DNA from 3 places in the Klebsiella variicola genome. Region 1 is predicted to be linked to each of the others. Evidence: predicted binding sites of a transcription regulator. Region 1 holds the regulator's gene; each other region holds the start of a gene.
What was found. The regulator CRP, encoded in region 1, controls carbon source genes, mostly activating them, when cyclic AMP is high. The targets are predictions, from matches to a motif close to ATGTGANNNNNNTCACAT.
Positions count from the first base shown of each region.

Region 2: a site for CRP is predicted at 1,979-1,996, ahead of cdd (cytidine deaminase). Genes of this name have one in related genera too.
Region 3: a site for CRP is predicted at 4,199-4,216, ahead of SP68_RS13140 (sugar transporter). Genes of this name have one in related genera too.

Region 1 covers NZ_CP010523.2:408,102-415,375, reverse strand. The annotation lists gene SP68_RS01855 (YheU family protein) at 1-178, shown strand, start outside; gene SP68_RS01850 (phosphoribulokinase) at 215-1,084, shown strand; gene SP68_RS01845 (OsmC family protein) at 1,140-1,544, opposite strand; gene crp (cAMP-activated global transcriptional regulator CRP) at 1,851-2,483, shown strand; gene SP68_RS01835 (YccS/YhfK family putative transporter) at 2,535-4,613, shown strand; gene argD (bifunctional acetylornithine/succinyldiaminopimelate transaminase) at 4,603-5,823, opposite strand; gene pabA (aminodeoxychorismate synthase component 2) at 5,914-6,477, opposite strand; gene SP68_RS01820 (putative adenosine monophosphate-protein transferase Fic) at 6,510-7,112, opposite strand; gene SP68_RS01815 (YhfG family protein) at 7,102-7,269, opposite strand.
Region 2 covers NZ_CP010523.2:1,649,068-1,656,341, forward strand. The annotation lists gene sanA (outer membrane permeability protein SanA) at 12-743, opposite strand; gene cdd (cytidine deaminase) at 1,036-1,920, opposite strand; gene SP68_RS07865 (CidB/LrgB family autolysis modulator) at 2,049-2,744, opposite strand; gene SP68_RS07870 (CidA/LrgA family protein) at 2,734-3,138, opposite strand; gene dusC (tRNA dihydrouridine(16) synthase DusC) at 3,497-4,429, shown strand; gene SP68_RS07880 (carbohydrate porin) at 4,787-6,151, shown strand; gene bglG (transcriptional antiterminator BglG) at 6,307-7,140, shown strand; partial or broken gene bglF (PTS beta-glucoside transporter subunit IIABC) at 7,171-7,274, shown strand, end outside.
Region 3 covers NZ_CP010523.2:2,781,051-2,788,324, reverse strand. The annotation lists gene eamA (O-acetylserine/cysteine exporter) at 1-791, shown strand, start outside; gene marB (multiple antibiotic resistance protein MarB) at 837-1,055, opposite strand; gene marA (MDR efflux pump AcrAB transcriptional activator MarA) at 1,096-1,470, opposite strand; gene marR (multiple antibiotic resistance transcriptional regulator MarR) at 1,490-1,924, opposite strand; gene SP68_RS13145 (MarC family NAAT transporter) at 2,186-2,854, shown strand; gene SP68_RS13140 (sugar transporter) at 2,925-4,124, opposite strand; gene SP68_RS13135 (PhzF family phenazine biosynthesis protein) at 4,326-5,117, shown strand; gene SP68_RS13130 (SDR family NAD(P)-dependent oxidoreductase) at 5,181-5,858, opposite strand; gene SP68_RS13125 (NanQ anomerase/TabA/YiaL family protein) at 5,855-6,328, opposite strand; gene SP68_RS13120 (sialidase family protein) at 6,325-7,274, opposite strand, start outside.

The sequences.
Region 1 (7,274 bases):
TAACCTGATTGAAAGCTTTGTGTTACGTGAAGGCACCGATTATGGTGAACATGAACGTTCACTTGCCGATAAAGTCGCCGATGTAAAACAGCAGTTGAAACGCGGAGAGGCGGTCCTTGTGTGGTCGGAACTGCATGAGACGGTCAATATTATGCCGCGCGCGCTGTTTAACGGCTAAGGCGACGCCACTACATCGTTTAACCAGGGAGTTGTTATGTCTGCCAAACATCCGGTGATCGCCGTCACGGGCTCCAGCGGCGCGGGCACTACCACCACCAGCCTTGCCTTTCGCAAAATCTTCGCGCAGCTAAACCTGCACGCCGCGGAGGTGGAAGGCGATAGCTTTCATCGCTACACCCGCCCGGAAATGGACATGGCGATCCGCAAGGCGCGGGATCAGGGCAAACATATCAGCTACTTTGGCCCGGAGGCGAACGACTTTGGCCTGCTGGAGCAGACCTTTATCGACTATGGCCGCCACGGAAAAGGCCAGTCGCGGAAATACCTGCATACCTATGACGAAGCCGTACCGTGGAATCAGGTGCCAGGGACTTTCACCCCCTGGCAGCCGCTGCCGGAGCCGACAGACGTACTGTTCTATGAGGGGCTGCACGGCGGGGTTGTCACGCCGCATCATGATGTCGCCAGCCATGTCGACCTGCTGGTCGGCGTAGTGCCTATCGTTAACCTCGAGTGGATCCAAAAGCTTATTCGCGACACCAGCGAGCGCGGCCACTCCCGGGAGGCGGTGATGGACTCAGTCGTCCGCTCGATGGAAGACTACATCAACTTCATTACCCCGCAATTTTCCCGCACCCATATCAACTTTCAGCGCGTGCCGACGGTAGACACTTCCAACCCGTTTGCCGCGAAAACTATTCCCTCGCTGGACGAGAGCTTTGTGGTGATCCATTTCCGTAACCTGCAGAATATCGACTTCCCCTGGCTGCTGGCGATGCTGCAGGGGTCGTTTATCTCGCACATGAACACGCTGGTGGTGCCGGGCGGTAAAATGGGGCTGGCGATGGAGCTTATCATGACGCCGCTGGTCGAGCGCCTGATGGAAGGCCGCAAGATCGGCTAACAGAAAAAACCCCGGCCAGGCCGGGGTTGAGATGCTTCACAACGGCAGGCGAAGACTACGCCTCGATCACTTCATAGGAGTGGGTGATCTTCACCGCTTTTTCCAGCATCAGCGCCACCGAGCAGTATTTCTCTGCCGACAGATCCACCGCCCGGGAGACCGCGGCATCTTTCAGCGCCTTACCGGTGACGATAAAGTGCAGATTAATATGCGTAAACAGACGCGGCGCCTCTTCGCGGCGCTCCGACGTCAGCTTCACTTCGCAGTTGGTCACCTCATGGCGACCTTTTTGCAGAATAGAAACCACATCGATCGCACTGCAACCGCCCGCCGCCATCAGCACCATCTCCATCGGGCTGGGTGCCTTATCCCCGGAGTTGCCATCCATCAGAATCTGGTGTCCTGACGCGGACTCCCCGATAAAGGTTAACCCTTCAACCCATTTCACACGCGCTTGCATAAAATTTAACTCCAGTATCGCAATTTTCCTGTCAGATTACGCGCACATAACAATTCTCGCAACGGAAGGCGACCTGCGTCATGCTGAAGCGAGACACCAGGAGACATGCGGCGAAAGCTATGCTAAAACAGTCTGGATGCTACAGTATTACATTGATGTACTGCATGTATGCAGAGGAGTTCACATTACGGGCTGTCGAAAAATCATCAGCCAGCTTCCCAGGTATAGGGAAACAATACGATTGCATGCCCGGACGCCGTGTAGTGTCGGCGCCCGGAGATAGCTTATAACAGAGGATAACCGCGCATGGTGCTTGGCAAACCGCAAACAGACCCTACCCTTGAATGGTTCTTGTCTCATTGCCACATTCATAAGTACCCATCAAAGAGCACGCTGATCCACCAGGGTGAAAAAGCAGAAACGCTGTACTACATCGTTAAAGGCTCCGTGGCTGTACTCATCAAGGATGAAGAAGGTAAAGAGATGATCCTCTCCTACCTCAACCAGGGCGATTTCATCGGTGAATTAGGCCTGTTTGAAGAGGGTCAGGAGCGTAGCGCCTGGGTACGGGCGAAAACCGCATGTGAAGTGGCCGAAATCTCTTATAAGAAATTCCGTCAGCTGATCCAGGTTAACCCGGACATTCTGATGCGCCTCTCTTCGCAAATGGCTCGCCGTCTGCAGGTCACGTCTGAGAAAGTGGGCAACCTCGCCTTCCTCGACGTGACGGGCCGTATCGCCCAGACGCTGCTGAACCTGGCGAAGCAACCCGATGCCATGACCCACCCGGACGGTATGCAAATTAAAATTACCCGTCAGGAAATTGGTCAGATCGTCGGCTGCTCTCGTGAAACGGTTGGCCGTATTTTGAAAATGCTGGAAGATCAGAACCTGATTTCCGCACACGGTAAAACTATCGTCGTCTACGGCACCCGTTAAGTTGCTAAGCGGCGTATTGCTCCTGCAGTACGCCGTTCTTGTTTTTCCCTCATGTGGCGCAGGCTGATTTACCACCCGGAAGTCAACTATGCACTGCGGCAAACGCTGGTGCTGTGTCTGCCTGTGGCCATCGGTCTTCTGCTCGGCCATCTCCAGCAGGGGCTGTTGTTTTCCTTAGTGCCCGCCTGCTGCAACATTGCCGGTCTTGATACCCCACATAAGCGCTTTTTCAAACGTCTGATTATCGGCGGCTGTCTGTTTGCCGGATGCAGTCTGGTGGTGCAGTTGCTGCTCGCTCAGGCCATTCCCCTGCCGCTTATTCTCAGCGGCCTGGCGCTATTGCTCGGCGTCACCGCGGAGATCAGTTCGCTGCACGCGCGCCTGCTGCCCGCGTCGCTGATCGCCGCTATCTTTACCCTGAGCCTGGCGGGCAATATGCCCATCTGGGAACCACTGCTGATCTACGCTTTCGGTACGCTGTGGTACGGCGTGTTTAACTGGCTCTGGTTCTGGCTGTGGCGCGAACAGCCGCTGCGGGAGTCGCTCAGCCTGCTTTACCGGGAACTGGCTGACTATTGTGAAGCCAAATACAGTCTGTTGACCCAGCATACCGATCCGTCGACCGCCCTGCCGCCGCTGCTCACCCGCCAGCAGAAGGTAGTCGACCTGATTACCCAGTGCTATCAGCAGATGCATATGCTGGCCGCCAACCAACGCAACGACCACAAGCGTCTGCTGCGGGCGTTCCAGGTTGGGCTGGATCTACAGGAACATATTTCGGTTAGCCTGCATCAGCCAGAAGAGGTACAAAAGCTGGTGGAACGCAGCCATGCCGAAGCGGTGATCCGCTGGAATGCGCAAACCGTCGCTGCCCGCCTGCGCGTGCTGGCGGATGATATTCTCTATCATCGCTTTCCGCAGCGTTTTCAGATGGATAAACAGATTGAGGCTCTGGAAAAGATCGCCCGCCAGCATCCGGACAACCCGGTCGGTCAGTTCTGCGCCTGGCACTTTAGCCGTATCGCCCGGGTGCTGCATACCCAGCGCCCCCTGTATGCCCGGGATCTGATGGCCGACAAAGAGCGTCGTTTACCGCTGTTTCCCGCGCTAAAGAACTATCTGTCGCTGAAATCACCCGCACTGCGCAATGCCGCGCGCATCAGCGTCATGCTGAGCGTCGCCAGCCTGATGGGCAACGCCCTGCATTTGCCGAAGCCCTACTGGATCCTGATGACGGTGCTCTTCGTCACGCAAAACGGCTACGGCGCCACGCGGGTGCGAATTGTTCACCGGGCGGCGGGAACGCTCGCCGGCCTGGTCATCGCCGGGCTAACCTTGCACTTTCACGTTCCGGAGAGCTATACCCTGAGTGGCATGCTGCTGATTACCCTGCTCAGCTATCTGATCATCCGTAAACACTATGGCTGGGCGATGGTAGGCTTTACGGTGACGGCGGTGTATACCCTGCAACTGCTGACGCTCAACGGCGAACAGTTTATTGTCGCCCGGCTTATCGACACGCTTATCGGCTGCCTGATCGCCTTCGGCGGGATGGTCTGGCTGTGGCCGCAGTGGCAGAGCGGCCTGCTGAAAAAAAACGCCCACGATGCGCTGGAGGCCGACCAGCAGGCGATTCGCCTGATCCTCAGCGCCGATCCAAAAGCCCCCGCGCTGGCCTATCAACGCATGCGCGTCAACCAGGCGCATAACGCGCTCTACAACTCCCTGAATCAGGCGATGCAGGAGCCCGGTTTTAATACCCACTACCTGGAAGATATGAAGCTGTGGGTGACGCACAGTCAGTTTATCGTCGAACACATCAACGCTATGACCACCCTGGCCCGGGAGCATACGATGCTCACCCCGGATCTTGCCCAGCGCTATCTCGAATCTTGTGAGATTGCCTTGCAACGCTGCCAGCAGCGGCTGGACAGCGATGGTCCCGGCAGCGCAGGGGATGCCAATATTCTGGAGTCGCCGGAAACAGAGGTGCCGAACGGTCCGTTAAGTACCCTGGAGCAGCACCTGCAACGCATTCTGGGCCATCTGAACACCATGCATACCATATCGTCAGTAGCATGGCGTCAGCGGCCGCATCATGGCATCTGGCTGCGGAAAATCAGCCGTTAATCACCTTTGCCACTGCCTGGGCAAAACGCGCCATCCCCTCGGCAATATCCTGCTCGTCGATGATCAGCGAGGGAACAAAACGCATCACGTCCGGCCCGGCGTTGAGCACCATGACGCCGGCTTGCGCAGCGGCATAGAGGAAATCACGCGCGCGGCCCTTGTGCTGCGGCTTGAGTTCGGCGCCAATCAGCAGGCCCATCCCGCGAATATCACTGAACAGATCAAATTCAGCATCCAGCTGCTGCAGGTGTTTGACGAACAGTTCGCGCTTCGCGCTCACGCCATCCAGCACCGCCGGGGTATTGATTAGATCGAAGGCGGCGTTGGCGACCGCGCAGGCCAGCGGGTTGCCGCCGTAGGTTGAGCCATGGGAACCCGCATGGAAGGCGCTGGCGATCTCATGGGTGGTCAGCATGGCGCTGACCGGGAAGCCGCCGCCGAGCGCTTTGGCGCTGGTCAGAATATCCGGCGTCACACCGTAATGCATATAGGCGAACAGCGATCCGGTACGCCCCATACCGCACTGCACTTCATCAAAGACTAACAGCGCCTGGTGCTGATCGCACAGCTCACGCAGCCCCTGCAGGAAGGCCGGCGTCGCTGCCGTCACGCCGCCTTCGCCCTGAATCGGCTCCACCACCACTGCGCAAGTGTGGTCATCCATCACCGCTTTTACCGCCTGCAGGTCGTTGAAGGGAATATGGACAATATCCGCCGGTTTCGGGCCGAAACCATCGGAGTACTTCGGCTGCCCACCGACGGAAACGGTAAACAGGGAGCGGCCATGGAAGGCATTATGGAAGGCAATGATTTTGGTTTTATACGGGCTATGGCGGGTCACCGCATAGTGACGCGCCAGCTTAAAGGCCGTTTCATTGGCTTCCGTACCGGAGTTCATAAACACCACGCGCTCGGCGAAGGTGGCCTCGACAAGTTTACGTCCCAGACGCAGCGCTGGCTCATTGGTAAAGACGTTGCTGGTGTGCCACAGCGTTTCGCCCTGCTCGTGGAGCGCCGCCACCAGCGCCGGGTGGCAATGGCCGAGCGCCGTCACCGCGATACCGCCGGCAAAATCAACATACTCTTTGCCCTGCTGATCCCAGACGCGGCTGCCTTTCCCTTTCACCGGGATGAATTCTGCTGGTGCATAAATCGGCAAAATAACTTCATCGAATGTGGCGCGGGTGATTGCCGGTTGTTCAGTTGCCATGTCTTGCCCATCCCTCTTCGTTATGCAGATGTAATCATGAAAATATAATCACAAAATATGCATAAAAAATCAGTCAATGGCAACTGAAAATCACCGCTTCAGAAAGTTTTCCAGCAATTGATGGCCCTGCTCGCTGAGGATGCTTTCCGGATGAAACTGCACGCCCTCAAGATCCCAGGCGCGGTGGCGGATCCCCATAATCTCAGCGCTGGCGCTGCGGGCGGTGACGATAAACTCGGGCGGGAGCGTCGGCGGGTCAATCACCAGCGAGTGATAACGGGTCACCGTCAGGGGATTATTCAGCCCCTGAAACACCCCTTCGCCGTTATGCTCAATAAGCGAGGTTTTACCATGCATCACCTGTGCCGCCCGTACGATGGTCGCGCCAAACGCCTGGGCTATCGCCTGGTGCCCGAGACAGACGCCCAGTAGCGGCGTTTTCCCCGCATAGTGGCGGATAACCGCGAGGGAAATCCCCGCCTCATTCGGCGTGCAGGGGCCTGGCGAGATCACGATTTTCTCCGGCGCCAGCGCCGCTATCTCCTCCAGCGTCAACGCATCATTGCGCCTGACCAGTACTTCCGCACCCAGTTCGCAGAAGTACTGATACAGATTCCAGGTGAAAGAGTCATAGTTATCGATAAGCAGGATCATAGCGGCTCCGGAACAATCAAAACCGGGCTATTCTACTCAGATTCCCGCGCTTCGCTTACCACTTTGCGAAAGATCGCCACCAGCGGAGCCGGATCGCCCATCGCGCTCTGCTGGCAGGCCGCGCTCCAGCCGGCGGGGTCGACGTCACGCCAGTCAAGCAGGTAGCCGGCATGTATTGCCAGCTGTTCAAAGAAAATGCGCTGGGTCAGGCCATTGCCAAGACGAAAAGGGTGCAGCACATTAATTTCGCCATAGAACCAGCTCAGGCGTTCAATAAAGATCTCGCGCGGCAGGCCATTGAGATAATCCTCCTGCTCAAGGGCCTGCATCAGGGCGTTCCCCTCCTCCTCGATCCGGGCAAAGTGGCAGAACGGCGTATCGCCCAGGTAGAGGTTCACTTCACGTAACCGGCCGGCCCAGTCAAACAGATCCTGATACAGCTGATGATGAATCGCGCACAGATAGGGTAAGCCGCGCACCCGCGGCCCCAGCGGCAAGGTTGCCGCCCGCAACGCCGTCATCTCAAAGGCGGCCTGTTGCAGATTTTTAGCCTGCCGGATGCCGAGGCGGTTGCGCAGGACATTCAGCGCCGGGTAGAGGTAAGGATCGCGTTCATCGCCGAATTTATCGCTCATACTCCCTCCGCAGCGTCGCCAGACGCGCCAGCGCCTCTTCGGCAGTCAACGTAACCAGCGGCACCGTCACGCCTTCAAGGCGACGACTGGCCTGAAAATTGGTATTGCGTGTCTGTTCCCAGAGTCGGGATTTTTGCTTTTCGGTGAGTGGACGCATCGTCG
Region 2 (7,274 bases), 1.2 Mb from region 1:
TGCATCTTATATCACTCATTGGCGGGTTTTGTGTTTTTCTGCAGTTCCAGCAGCTGCTCCGGAGTGACTGCCGGGTAGGACTGGGCGTCATCCGGTACGTCATGCTGTTGAGCCGGAATCGGGATGAGAGGGCCGAGAAAGCGCGGTTCCCGTTTGAAGATATAGAGGTCCGCCAGCGCGCCAAAGCGGGCGCCGAACTCGCGCAGCCGCACGCTCCACATATCCTTCGGCGACGGCACCGCGTAGCACTGGGCCTGGATCCCCATATGCAGGGCGATAAACAGCGCCCGTTCGCAGTGGAAGCGCTGGGTGATGATAATGAAGTCGTTGGTATCGAACACTTTGCGGGTGCGGACAATCGAGTCGAGCGTACGGAAGCCGGCATAGTCCAGCACGATATCGGCAGGATCGACGCCGCCTTTAATCAGGTCCCGACGCATGGTCATCGGTTCATTGTAGCTTTGCAGAGCATTATCGCCGCTCAGCAGCAGATAGTTGACCTTGCCGCTGTTGTAGGCGTTCAGCGCGCCCTGGATGCGGTAGCGGTAATACTGATTGATGACGCCGGTGCGGTAATATTTGGCGGTGCCCAGCACCACGCCGACCTGACGGTAGGGCAGGTCCTGCAGCTCATCATAGATATAGGGCGCGGTTTTCCAGCTCATCCAGCGGTCAAGGCCCAGCACGGTCAACAGCAGCAGGCCGAGCAGGACTAACAGGCTGTAGAACACACGCTTTAACATGAACTTGGCTCAATAATAGACAACGGAGTCTTCAGGCTACTTTACCCGCCGGGTAAGCGCAAGAAACCCGCGTTTGATTGCGGGGATTTTCAGCAATATAGACAGATCGCCGAACGCAGGTCGGGTAAGGCGTGAGCCGACACCCGGCATAGAGATCTTCAGCTCGCCATGGCGCGAACCGTAGGTCGGGTAAGCGTAGCGCCACCCGACAACATCTCGGTATATCAGGTCGACGGTATATCAGGTCGGCCGGATAAGGCGAAACCGTCATCCGGCAATCTGCTCAGGCTGATCAACCTAACAGGACGCGCTCGATATTCTGGCAGCCCAGCGCCTTCAGGGTTGCGACGGTGGCATCCCACTGGATCAGCGCCGCGTCGGCTTTCTCCGCGAGGATTGCCCGCTGGATAGCGGGATAATCATAGCCGTTGAGGCTCAGGAGATTCAGCGCCCCCTGCAGCGGCGGCAGCGTCGGATTGAACGCCGCGTTTTCCGCATAGCTGCCGCTGAAAATGGTGCCGTCTTTCAGCTCCAGCGCCACGCCGGAGGGCGAGTGGCTGTAGGGCGCATGGCAGCGGTTGGCGGCCTGAATGGCTGCCTGGGTCAGGGCATCGCCGCTCACCGGGAAGCCATGGTCCTGTGCATCCATCAGCAGGGTTTTGATCTCCAGATCTTTCGGACCAAAGGCGTCCGGCAGATAGTGCTCCAGGGCATGCGCTTCGCGGCCCGGCAGATGAATGCGCAGCGCCAGTCCGCTGTTCAGTTCGTTCATAAACTGACGGCAATGGCCGCACGGCGTGTAGTTCACCGTAATAGCGCGCAGGGAGGTCTCGCCGCGCAGCCAGGCGTGGCTGATGGCGCTCTGTTCGGCGTGAACGGTCTGCTGCATGGTCGCGCCGAGAAATTCCATATTGCCGCCAAAGTACCAGCGGCCGCTGACGCCGCGGGCGATCGCCCCGACGTTAAAATGAGAAAGGTCGGCGCGCGCGCAGGCGGCAGCAAGCGGCAGTAGCGCAAAGGCCAGCGCGTCTTCGTCCAGACCTGTCGCCTGCTGCAGCGTCGCCACCTGATCGGCTTCGAGCAGCGCCGGGAAGTGCGGGTCGGCGAGCATCGGGGCGATGGCCGCCTGCAGGTCTGCTGCCAGAGTCGTCAAAGCAGCTTGAAAACGTGAGTGCATAGCGTTGCCTCATAACAATGTAATGGGAAGCCAGTGTACGGGCGTCCAGCAGTCTCATATGTGATGAATATCTCATTGTTTATGCAACTTTGATTTGTTGCATTAAAAAATGTGATTTAAATCACAATTTATCCCACCACCGCGAGGATCAGCGGAAATAAGAACGGTGCCATCAACGAGGTGATGATCCCGCACAGCACCAGCGCCAGCGAGCTAAACGCCCCTTCCTGGTAGTCCAGTTCCGCACAGCGGGCAGTGCCGAGGGCGTGCGAGGCGGTACCCATTGACAGGCCGCGTGACGCTTTGGTGCGAATGCGCATCAGGTTAAGCAGCGTATGGCCGAATACCGCGCCGAGGATGCCGACAAAAATCACGCACACGGCGCTGATAGCCGGAATACCGCCGATGCTGCCGCTGACCGCCATGGCAATTGGCGTAGTGACTGACTTAGGCAGAATAGAGGCGGCGATTTGCGGCGTGGCGCCCATCAGCAGGGCGACGGTAGTACCGGTGATCATCGCCACGCAGCTGCCGATAAAGCAGATGGTGATGATTGATTTCCAGCGCGCGCGGATCTGGTGCAGTTGCTCATACAGTGGAAAGGCCAGCGCGACCACCGCCGGCTGCAGCAGATCGTTCAGGACTTTGCTGCCGGCAAAATAACGCTCATAGGAGATCCCGGTCAGCAGCAGAAACGGAATTATAACTACCATCGCCACCAGCAGCGGGTTGAGCAGCGGGAACTTAAAGCGGGCGGCCAGCCTGCGGGCGAGAAAAAAGACGATCAGGGTTAGCGGCAGCGACCACCAGATTTCATGCATCATTTTTCTTTTCCTTTTGCCCAATCACTTTACGTTCGCCATGCACCAGGTGAGAGCTCCAGCTCACCACCACAAACACCACCAGCGTGCTGATGGCGCAGGAGATGACGACTGGCCCCAGCTGGGCGCGCAGCAGATCCCAGTATTGCATCACGCCGACGCCGATGGGCACGAACAATAGCGCCATATAGCGGATCAGGATATTGCAGCCAGGATTGACCCACTGCGGCGGCATAATTTGCAGCGCCAGCAGCACGAAGAGGATCAGCATGCCGATGATGCTGCCGGGGATAGTGATGGGCAGCAGTCCGGCGATAAAAATTCCGGCGTATAAGCAGGCGTAAATCAGGACGAAGGCCCGCAGGTACTGCCAGATAATAGTCAGCGATTTACTCATGGTAATAACCCTTGATGAAGTGCATTCATCATACAATTAATCCCTAAAATGTGCTACCGATCACATCATGAATTCTACGCATAGCGCTGATAGCGTACGGGAACAATAGCCTCTCCCGGCAGGACCCGACAGCTCGCAGCTTAGGGTATATGGAGTCCCACGCTACCTTTTTGAACGAGGCGCGGCAAATAAAGGCGGCATGAGACGCCGCAGACTCCTGTAAAGCATAGAGATTATCTCCTCGCTTTGCCGCATTCGCCGAACGGGGAATGGCGTACGGCAGGCCGGACGCATTGAGCGCTTTCCACCAATGCCTGGAGGCGCTACCATAGCGCCTCTTTTTTTTCCGGATAACGATATGCGTGTTCTACTGGCGCCGATGGAAGGCGTGCTCGATTCGCTGGTGCGCGAGCTGCTGACCGAGGTTAACGATTACGATCTGTGCATCACCGAATTTCTGCGCGTGGTGGATCAACTGCTGCCGGTAAAATCGTTCTACAGGCTGTGCCCGGAACTGCATCATCAGAGCCGCACGCCGTCCGGCACCCGCGTGCGCGTCCAGCTGCTGGGACAATATCCCGAGTGGCTGGCGGAAAACGCCGCCCGCGCGGTGGAGCTGGGGTCGTGGGGGGTGGATTTAAACTGCGGCTGTCCGTCTAAGCTGGTGAACGGCAGCGGCGGCGGGGCGACGCTGCTGAAAGATCCGGAGCTGATCTATCGCGGTGCGAAAGCCATGCGCGAAGCGGTTCCCGATCATCTGCCGGTGACCGTCAAGGTGCGACTCGGCTGGGACAGCGGCGAACGGCGCTTCGAAATCGCCGATGCGGTGCAGCAGGCCGGGGCCAGCGAGCTGGTGGTTCACGGCCGCACCAAAGAAGATGGCTACAAAGCCGAACGCATTAACTGGCAGGCGATCGGTGAGATCCGCCAGCGTCTGACCATTCCGGTGGTGGCCAACGGCGAGATCTGGGACTGGCAAAGCGCCCAGGATTGTATGGCCGTCACCGGCTGCGATTCGGTGATGATTGGCCGCGGGGCGCTCAACGTACCGAACCTCAGCCGGGTGATCAAATACAACGAACCGCGCATGCCGTGGCCGCAGGTGGTTCAGCTGTTGCAAAAATATACCCGCCTGGAAAAGCAGGGCGACACCGGTCTGTATCATGTGGCGAGAATTAAGCAATGGTTAGGCTATTTACGCAAGGAATATAGTGAGGCGCTGACCCTGTTTAATGAAATTCGCGCCCTGCAAACGTCTGCTGAAATAGCGGCGGCCATCGCCCGCTATTAAACACCATACTGTTATTTGCTTCACATATTATTACTTGCCTGCCTATTGCTGGTAGGCATGAGTTGAATAAAGTGATAATGTGCGGTCAATCAATTCAGGATTGCTACTGAACCCAGGCAAAACCTAAGCACTTTCGTCATTCGTGGCGGAAAGTGCTTAGGTTTTTTTTTTTGCTAAAATTCAATGGTGAAAAAATGGTTATGTAAAACAATAGGTTGTAATTAACGTTTTCTCTGGCATCGTCGCGGTTTTATTACCGGCGGACGCCCTTTGCCATTCATTTTTTAAAAAAGAAAACAGGTAAATAAATAGCCTGGGGATCCCCTTTGTTTTTATTCAGTCACGGTGGATATCACAATGCATAACAAAAAAATAAATCAGCTTTTGATCGGCGCGGCGCTGGCGGCAATGGTGCCTGCCGTGAGCGCCGCGGAAACTCCGGCGTGGAACGGCAGCGTGCTGGGGTTCGAAGCCGGGCAGCAGGGGCTGCTGGGCGATATGCTGGGCATTCGTCCGATCCTCGAAGAGAACGGCTTTCATTATAATCTCGGGTATCTTAACGAGATGGCCTACAACGCCGGCGGCGGTTACGACCATGATAAACACCTGGCCTATATTGACCAGGTGGCGCTGACCTTTACCCAGGATCTGGAGCGCTGGACCGGCATACCGGATGCGCGTCTCGAAGGCAACATCGTCAACCGTAACCACGATGATAACCTCACCACGAAACGGCTGCAGGATCCGCGGGTGAGTTTCAACGATCTGTCGCAGGAGAGTTGGGGCGGCGGGTCGATCACCCGCCTCGGCTGGCTGACCTTTGCCCGCAGCTTTGACGACCGTCGCCTGACCTGGCGCATCGGCATGATGAACAAGGTGCAAACTTTCGACCAGATCATTCCCTGCGATTTTCAGCTACTGACCCAGTGCGGTGGGAAATCGGCCAACTCGCTGACCTGGAATAACTGGAACATCCACACCTGGGGCACCACCCTGGAGTACAAGCTGACGCCGACGGTCACCCTGAAAGGCGGGGTGATGGAGCAAAACCCGCAGGCTACCGCGCGCAGTCACGCCTGGAGCGGGTCGACGAAGGGCAGCAAAGGCATTTTACTGCCGATGGAGATCGAAACCCGTCCGCTGATGAATGGCCTGCCGGGAGCCTATAACCTGGGTGTGGTCTGGACCAACGCGCCGCAAACCGACCTCTACAGCGGCAAATCCGGCGGCGCCGGGGCGACCGATCCGCAAGGCTACGCCGAGCACGACAGCACCTGGTTTATGTACGCCGGCCTGAACCAGCAGATCACCCGCCACGCCGACGACCCGCTGCGGGGGATGAGCGTCTCGCTGAGCGGCAGCCTCAGCGACCAGCGCAGTAACTATATCCACTCCGCCGTCGCCGCCTCCATGCGCTACCGCGGGCTGTTTGACGCCCGCCCGGAGGACTGGATTGGCTTTGGTCTGACGTGGATCGACATGAGCAGCCACTACGCACGTAACCAGCGCTATATGAATCAACTCAGCGGCGCCACCGACTATAACGACCCGGCTTACCAGCCGGTGGCCGGTCATTCGCTGAACGGCGAGCTCTATTATCGCTTCCGCCCGGTCTCCTGGCTGGAGCTGCAGCCGGGCCTGCAGTACTGGCACCGTCCGGGCGGCGTCGCGCAGACCCAGGACGCATGGGTGGTGGAGTGGAAAACGGTGGTGACTTTCTGATAGTCGCGATCTTAATCACGTTTTTTCACTTGTCAGGTTGAGCGCGCAGCAGAAGTTGTTACAGTGCGGGTGTTGGATTGCAACTGCTGCGGCAGGCAAAACCTGATCACCTGGCGTTTCGTCGGGGGTCAGGTTTTTTTGTTTCTGGGGTCTATATGCAAATCGCCAAAGTACTCAATAACAATGTGGTGGTGGTTCTTGACGAGCACCGGCGCGAACAGGTGGTGATGGGGCGAGGGCTGGCCTTTCAGAAACGCCCGGGCGACGTGCTGGACGACAGTAAAATTGAAAAAGTCTTCGCCTTACAGAGCGATGAACTGGTAGGCCGCTTAGGTGAGTTACTCAGTCAGATACCGTTAGAAGTGATGACCACCTGCGATCGCATTATCGACCTGGCACGCGGGCGGCTGGGCAAGCTACAGGAAAGTTTGTACATCACATTAACGGATCACTGTCATTTTGCTATCGAGCGGCAGAAAAAGGGCATCGCACTGCGTAACGTGCTGCTGTGGGAGATTAAGCGGCTGTATCCGAAGGAGTTCGCGCTGGGTCAGGAGGCAAGGGCCATTATTGCCAAAAGGCTTGGTGTGGAGCTGGCGGAGGATGAAGCCGGATTTATCGCCCTGCATCTGGTGACGGCGCAGCTCAACAGCGAAATGCCGGAGGTCATGCACGTGACCCGGGTGATGCAGGAGATCCTGCAGCTGGTGAAGTATCAGCTGCAGCTTAACTATGACGAAGAGTCATTGAGCTATCAGCGCTTTGTCACTCATCTCAAGTTCTTCGCCCAGCGGATGCTGACGCGCACGGTGGTGGAAGATGACGACGTCTCGCTGCACAGCGCGGTGAAAGATAACTACGCTAAAGCGTGGAAATGTGCGGAAACGGTGGCGACGCATCTGCAAAAGCAGTATCAGCGGTCGCTGACCACCGAAGAGATTATGTTTCTTGCCATTCATATCGAACGGGTAAGAAAAGAGGGGCGTTAATTCCCCCCAACAAAACTGGATTGTTACTGCATGATGCAGGCAAAACCTGAGCGCGACGCCCACCGGCGTGGTTCTCGGGTTTTTTTATTTTTTACTACTCAGTCGCCGGTTGTCTGCGGGCAGCGGCAGTAAGG
Region 3 (7,274 bases), 2.4 Mb from region 1:
GGCTGCGCTTTATGTTGGTCGCCTTCCCGGCGCTGCTGTTTGTGTCCCGGCCTGCCATCCCGCTGCGCCTGCTGCTGGGTTATGGCCTGACCATTAGCTTTGGTCAGTTTGCCTTTCTGTTCTGCGCTATCGGCCTGGGTATGCCTGCCGGGCTGGCATCGCTGGTGCTGCAGGCGCAAGCCTTCTTCACCATCATTCTCGGCGCCTTCGTCTTTGGCGAACGTCTGCAGGGCAAGCAGCTGGCGGGGATCGCCCTGGCGATCTTTGGCGTGCTGGTGCTGGTGGAGGGCAGCCTTGGCGGGGAGCATGTGCCGCTGGTGGGCTTTATGCTGACCCTGGCGGCGGCGCTCAGCTGGGCCTGCGGTAATATCTTCAACAAGAAAATCATGTCGCATGCCGCCCGGCCGCCCATTATGTCGCTGGTGGTGTGGAGCGCGTTGATCCCGGTGCTGCCGTTTATGCTGGCCTCATGGCTGATTGATGGCCCGCAGACCATGCTGGCTAGCCTGCAACACATCGATCTGCTGACGATACTGTCGCTGCTCTATCTGGCGTTTATCGCCACTATCGTCGGCTATGGTATCTGGGGATCGCTGCTGGGGCGCTATGAGACCTGGCGGGTGGCGCCGCTGTCGCTGCTGGTGCCGGTGGTGGGGATGGCCAGCGCTGCGCTGTTGCTGGGGGAGACGCTGAGCGGACTGCAGCTCACCGGGGCGGTACTGATTATGGCCGGGCTCTATATTAACGTCTTCGGCTTACGTCTGGTGCGGCCGGGTATGGCGCGCGGATAAAAAAAGCCCCGAAGAAGGGGCTACACAATTATGCGTGTAATGGCATCACAGGTCGTGCTGCTGATAGTACGGCACGCCCAGTTCGTCGGATTTATCACTGCCAGCCGCCATATGATTGAAATCAAATGGCGAATCGTTATGTTCCGAAGGGATAATCATTGTATCACGCTGGTTTTGACGCACCGGCGTGGTGTTTTGCTCCGCATAGCTGAGGCTGGAGACCAGCGACAGGAGTACGATAGCTGCGGCAGCGAATAGTTTCATGATTTCCTCAATACGTCTTTGATAATACAGGCGATTAACATCAGTTATTTAGCGGATGCAGATAGCGGGATTCGCCAGGTACATTCGTTATGCGATACTTGTGGGGCGGAACATCGAAATAGTTCTTGAACGTTCGCGTCAGGGTCTGCTGCGACTCGAAACCGTAGCGTTCCGCCAGGTACAAAATGGGCTCATTGCTCTGCTTGAGCTTTTGCGCAATCTCCGTCAGCTTGCGGCTGCGGATGTACTGGCCGAGGGAATGGCCGGTCTCTTTCTTAAACATACGTTGCAGGTGCCACTTGGAGTAACCTGAACGCTCAGACACTTTTTCCAGCGACAGGGGCGATTCCAGGTTATCCTCGATCCACGACAAAATACTATGGATAGTGATGGCGTCATTATTACGTCTGGACATCATCTTACCTCTTCTTATTTTACGGCAGGACCTTCTTGAGTAGTTGCTCAAGCGCGACGACTTCGTCCGCCGACAGATTTTTTGTTAACTCCTGGTGTAACTTCTGACCCACAACCTGATGACACTGCTCGCAAAGGGCTGCGCCGTCCGGTGTCAACTGCACCAGCACGCCGCGCTTGTCAGCGGGGTTGGGTAACCGTTCAATCCAGCCTTTGCACGCCAGGCGGTCGAGCATACGCGTCATCGCGCCCGGGTCGACGGAAAGCACGGTTTTCAGCTCAACGGGGGTAATACATACCTCGCAACGAATGGAACAGAGCACGCGAAACTGGGTCGCGGTAATATCCATGGGTGAGAGGTAGTCGTTGAGCAGGCGATCTTTTTTCTGGTTAACCATCTGGATCAAGCGGCCCAACGGGATCATTTCATTAAACAGGTCGCTGGTACTTTTCATGATGGTTGCCCAGGCAAGTAATTAGTTGCAGGTGATACTATTGCCCAGGCAATCATAAGTCAACATTATGAATTGGCCGATGCCACGATTTGCTAAAATAAAAAAATCTGACGTGGGTCACTGTTTGTGGTTTTGCTAACGCTTGTTAATTTTTAGCGGAAGTGGTTTATCAGCAGGCTGGCGGCGAAAGTGTCGAAGCCGGTATACTCACGGAACGAAACAATACTTAAAAAATGAATATTAACGGGACTTTAATTAACTATGTTCGATTTGTTTAAAGCAATAGGGCTTGGCCTGGCGGTGCTTTTACCGCTGGCAAACCCACTCACAACCGTGGCGCTGTTCCTCGGCCTGGCGGGCAATATGAACAACGCCGAGCGGAACAAGCAGGCGTTGATGGCATCGGTGTATGTGTTCGCCATTCTGATGGTGTCGTGGTATGCCGGTCAGGTGGTGATGAATACATTCGGCATATCAATACCTGGGCTGCGTATCGCCGGGGGATTGATTGTGGCCTTTATCGGTTTCCGCATGCTGTTCCCCCAGCAAAAAGCCCACGATTCGATGGAAGCGAAGATCAAATCGGAAGAACTGCAGGATGAACCGACCGCCAATATCGCCTTTGTGCCGCTGGCGATGCCAAGCACCGCCGGTCCGGGAACCATCGCGATGATTATTAGCTCCGCCTCGACCGTTAAGCACGGCGTGGACTTCCCGGAGTGGGTGGTACTGGCGGCGCCGCCGATCATCTTTTTGCTGTTAGGGGTGATTCTGTGGGCTTGTCTGCGCAGTTCCGGCGCGATTATGCGTCTGGTAGGCAAAGGCGGCATCGAGGCCATTTCGCGGCTGATGGGCTTCCTGCTGGTCTGTATGGGCGTGCAGTTTATTATTAATGGCGTGCTGGAGATCATTTCGACCTGGCACCCCTGATCGCCCCGGATGGGATGAGAGACAACAGCCTGCCGGTAGCCATGCCGGCAGGCTTTTTTATCGCGGTAACTCAGGAGTGGTGCGGTTGATGGTCTTCCAGCGATACCGGCCAGCGGCGGAAGATCATCAGAGACCATACCAGCGCGGCCAGCGCCGGGATGGCACCGATGTAGCCGATGGAAGCCATCGACAGATGCAGACTCACCTGGCTGCCCACCAGCGCGCCAGCGCCAATACCAATATTAAAGATGCCCGAGAACAGGGACATGGCGACGTCGGTGGCATCCGGCGCGGAAGCCAGCACTTTTACCTGCATACCGAGGCCGATAATCATGATCGCCACGCCCCAGAAGATACTGAGCAGCATCAGATGATGTGCATTGTCCGAGGCAGGCAGGAGCAACAGCAGGCAGGCCAGCAGCAGGCCGATAGCGATGCTAATCAGCCCGGAAGCGTGCTGGTTGCCGAGCTTACCGAACAGAATGCTGCCGATAATACCGGCCCCGCCGAGGATCAACAGCAGCACGGTAGCAAAGTTGCCGCTCAGGCCCGCCACCGTCTGGACAAAGGGCTCGATATAGCTGTAGGCGGTATAGTGGGCGGTCACCACCACCACGGTCAGAATATAAACGCTGACCAGCGCCGGGCGGCGGAACAGCACCGGCAGGCTTTTCAGCGAGCCAGAATGTTCGCTCGGTAGCGTCGGCAGCAGTTTTACCAGACAGGCAAGGGTGGCTAACGCGCCGAGGCCAATCGCCAGGAAGGTCATTCGCCAGCCAAAATACTGGCCGATGATGCGGCCAATCGGAATACCGAACACCATCGCCAGGGCTGTACCGGTGGCGATCAGGCTCAGCGCCTGCGCCCGTTTGCCAGGCGGCGCCATACGGATGGCCAGCGCTGAGGTAATCGACCAGAAAACCGCATGCGCAAAAGCGATGCCAATGCGGCTAATCACCAGGACGTCAAAACTCCACGCAAAAAACGACAGAACGTGGCTGGCAATAAACAGAATAAACAGGCCGATGAGCAGCCGCCGGCGCTCCATTTTGCTGGTCAGCAGCATAAACGGCAGCGACATCAGCGCCACCACCCACGCATAAATGGTGAGCATCATGCCCACCTGGGCGGTTTCCATGCCGAAGCTGCCGGCAATATCGGACAGCAGACCGACAGGGGCGAATTCTGTGGTGTTAAAAATAAACGCGGCGATGGCCAACGTCACGACACGTAGCCACGCTACCTTGCGTGAGACCGTATTCGTAGTCATAAGCTCTGGACGGGTGATTCAAGGGAAGATGTGACGGTGATCTTAAAACGATTACTGGCGAAAAGACAATCATTTTGTGATCTGCATCTCATTTCGCTGCAAGTGGCTGGCCGCGGTTAAGCAATTAATTTTGCTATGGATAGTGTCAGGGGAGCGCTTTTATGTCATGTTGAAGGAAAGTAAAAAAAGTAAGGACAGTGTATGCAGGAAATTCAATTTTATCTGGTCGATGCCTTCAGCGATAAAAACTTTGGCGGTAATGCCGCGGCCGTTTGCCCGCTCAGCGAGTGGTTAGCGGACGATGTATTGCTGAAAATGGCCCAACAGCATAACCAGTCCGAAACGGCGTTTTTCGTCCACACCGACGAAGGCTATGAGCTGCGCTGGTTTACCACGCTGGGCGAGATCAACCTCTGCGGCCACGCCACCCTGGCGACGGCGCATGTTATTTTCGAGTATCTTGACCATCCCTCGGCGACGATTACCTTCAGCACCCGTTTTGTCGGTGAACTGCGGGTGACCCGCAGCGGCGACTGGCTGACGCTCGACTTCCCGGCGTGGACGACCACCCCGGTGGACAACCCGCCGGCGGATCTGCTGGCCGGACTGGGGCTTGAGTCTGCCGTCGAGGTGCGGGAAGGGCGTGATTATCTGGTCGTGCTGGCGGATCGCCAGCAGGTTGAAGCGGTGCAGACCGATATGGCACGTCTGCAGAAGCTCGGCAAAATGATCTGCGTCAGCGCGCCGGATGAGGAGTATGACTTTGTCAGCCGCTTCTTCTGCCCGGGAGAAGGGGTGCCAGAGGATCCGGTGACCGGCTCCGCCCACAGCATGCTGATCCCCTGGTGGGGCGAAAAGCTGGGGAAAACCACCATGATGGCGCGCCAGGTCTCCGCCCGCGGCGGCGACCTGCGCTGCCAGTGGCAGGGCGACAGGGTGCTGATTAGCGGCCAGGCCACCACCTATCTGCGCGGAACGGTTTACCTGCGTTAATCATCGCCACCGCATCGCCCCGGGGAGCGGTAATCTACTTCCGCTCCCCGGGGCGACATAGCATCAGCCCAGCGATGCGCCGCCACACATCACCAGCTCCTGTCCGGTCATCGCCGATGCGCCCTCGCTCAGCAACCAGCTCACCAGAGAGACCACTTCCTGCGGAGTAATGAGTCGCCCAAGCGGCGGAAGCCGCGGCGGGGAACTTTCTCTGCCTGGCTGATGAAGCATCGGCGTATCGGTTGCCCCGGGAGCCACGACGTTGACCGTCACCCCGGCAGGCGCCAGCTCTGCCGCCCAGCTCCTGGCGAGAGCGACCAGCGCGGCTTTGGTGGCCGCATACTGCGAGCGACCAGCGGCGCCTCGTGACGTACGGCTTCCCAGCAGAACGATCCTCCCGCCTGGCCCCATGGTCGGGGCGAAGTGATTGACCAATGTCTGAGCCGCATCGACGTGTAAACGCCACAGCGACTCGCTGCGCTGAGGGTCCAGATTGCCCAGAGTGGCGGCCGCCATTGAACCCGCGGCGTGAATGATGGCCTGAGGGGGCTCAATCTGCTCCAGCGCCGCCAGCAGCGCGCTGCGTTGGCTGACGTCGACCATCAGATGGCGAAAGTTCGGCTGTGAGAAGGGCGGCAGCGAACGGCTCATGCCGATCACCTGCCAGCCGTCCGCCAGCAACTGCCTCACCACTGCGGCGCCGATCCCGGAGCTGGCCCCGGTTACCATTGCCCGCTTCATCGCGCCTCCAGCATCTCAGCGGGGATTTTGAATACCGCCTTTCTGACCGGCGCTGGCGTCGAAACCGCACACAGCGCCTGGTGCGGTTCGCCGGGGTAAAAGACCGCGAAGTCGCCGGGACGCAGCAGAATAGAGACACTCTCCGGGGCCGGCTGACATATATAGAGGTCGGGCTTAAGCTCATTATCTTCCGGGCGCATCGCGGGAGCCATGCCCGCTTGGATCCGCTCCTCGCCGGCCAGGATGACCTGAATATCCGCCCACTGGCGATGATATTCCGTATGCCGCTCGGCCGCAGGCTGGGTTTGCACCACGCTGAGGGTGCAGAACCACGGCGCACCGTCGGGCTGGAAGCGGCCATTCTCTCTGGCACTGAGGGCAGCCAGCGAACAGGCCTCGCTGCTCAATAGCTGCTTTAACGCCGGCGGCAGACCAGCCTGCTGCAGCGCCTGCAGATTACCGATAATCATGCGCTTTCTCCTTTTACCCACTGTGGCGAGACACGAACATACTTGATCGCCTGGCGATACCAGGTGTAGGCGATATGCAAATTACCGTCTGCTCCCTGTTTGATGCTGGGGTAGGAGAACTCCCGGTTCAGCTTCTGCTCCGAATTATTGGTCATGCAGTAGCCGTCACCCTCATCGAGATTGCGCAGCCACGGCCAGCTTTCACCACCATCGGCTGAAATAGCGACGGTCATCGGCGCGCGTGGTGCGCCCCAGAAGGCGCTTTTCCCGGTCGCTTCCGGCTCCCTACGGCCATCGTCGTCAGCAATTTCATCATACAGCGAGGCGCGGCGTTCCGTGGCGCCGGCGGCGCTCATATTATTGAACACCAGCGCCAGTTCGCCATTGTCCAGGGTGGTCGCCTGAATGGACGAGTTGTTGTTCGGAAGCGTCGTCGGTACCGGCGCAGACCAGCTCTCTCCCTGGTCGCTGGACTGGCTGAACCAGATATGATCCGCCCAGCGGCTGCGGAAGAAGGCTGCCAGTCTGCCGTCCGGAAGCGGAGTGATACTCATATGGACACAACCCAGGCTCTCCGGGACCGCCACGTCACGCCAGCTTTTTCCGCAGTCTGAAGAGATCTTCACCGCGCTGACGTCATTGTTACCCACCCATTTCTCGCCGGGTTCGGTACGGCAGTAAAAGACCGGCAGCAGCCAGTTGCCGTCAGACATAACGCTTATTGGCTGGCGAATAAAGGTACCCGGTTGATCCAGCAGCGTATCGATGGCCCCCCAGCTTCGTCCGCCATCGTGGGAGAGGCGGTAGCGCACAATGGCGGTATCCTGGTTTCCGGCAAATTGCGCTGTCCACAACAGCCACAGCACGTTATCGGGCGCCTGAAATAGCACCGGGTTTTGTTCTGAGCGGTCTGGATCATCAGATAGCTTGACTGCCTCACTCCAGC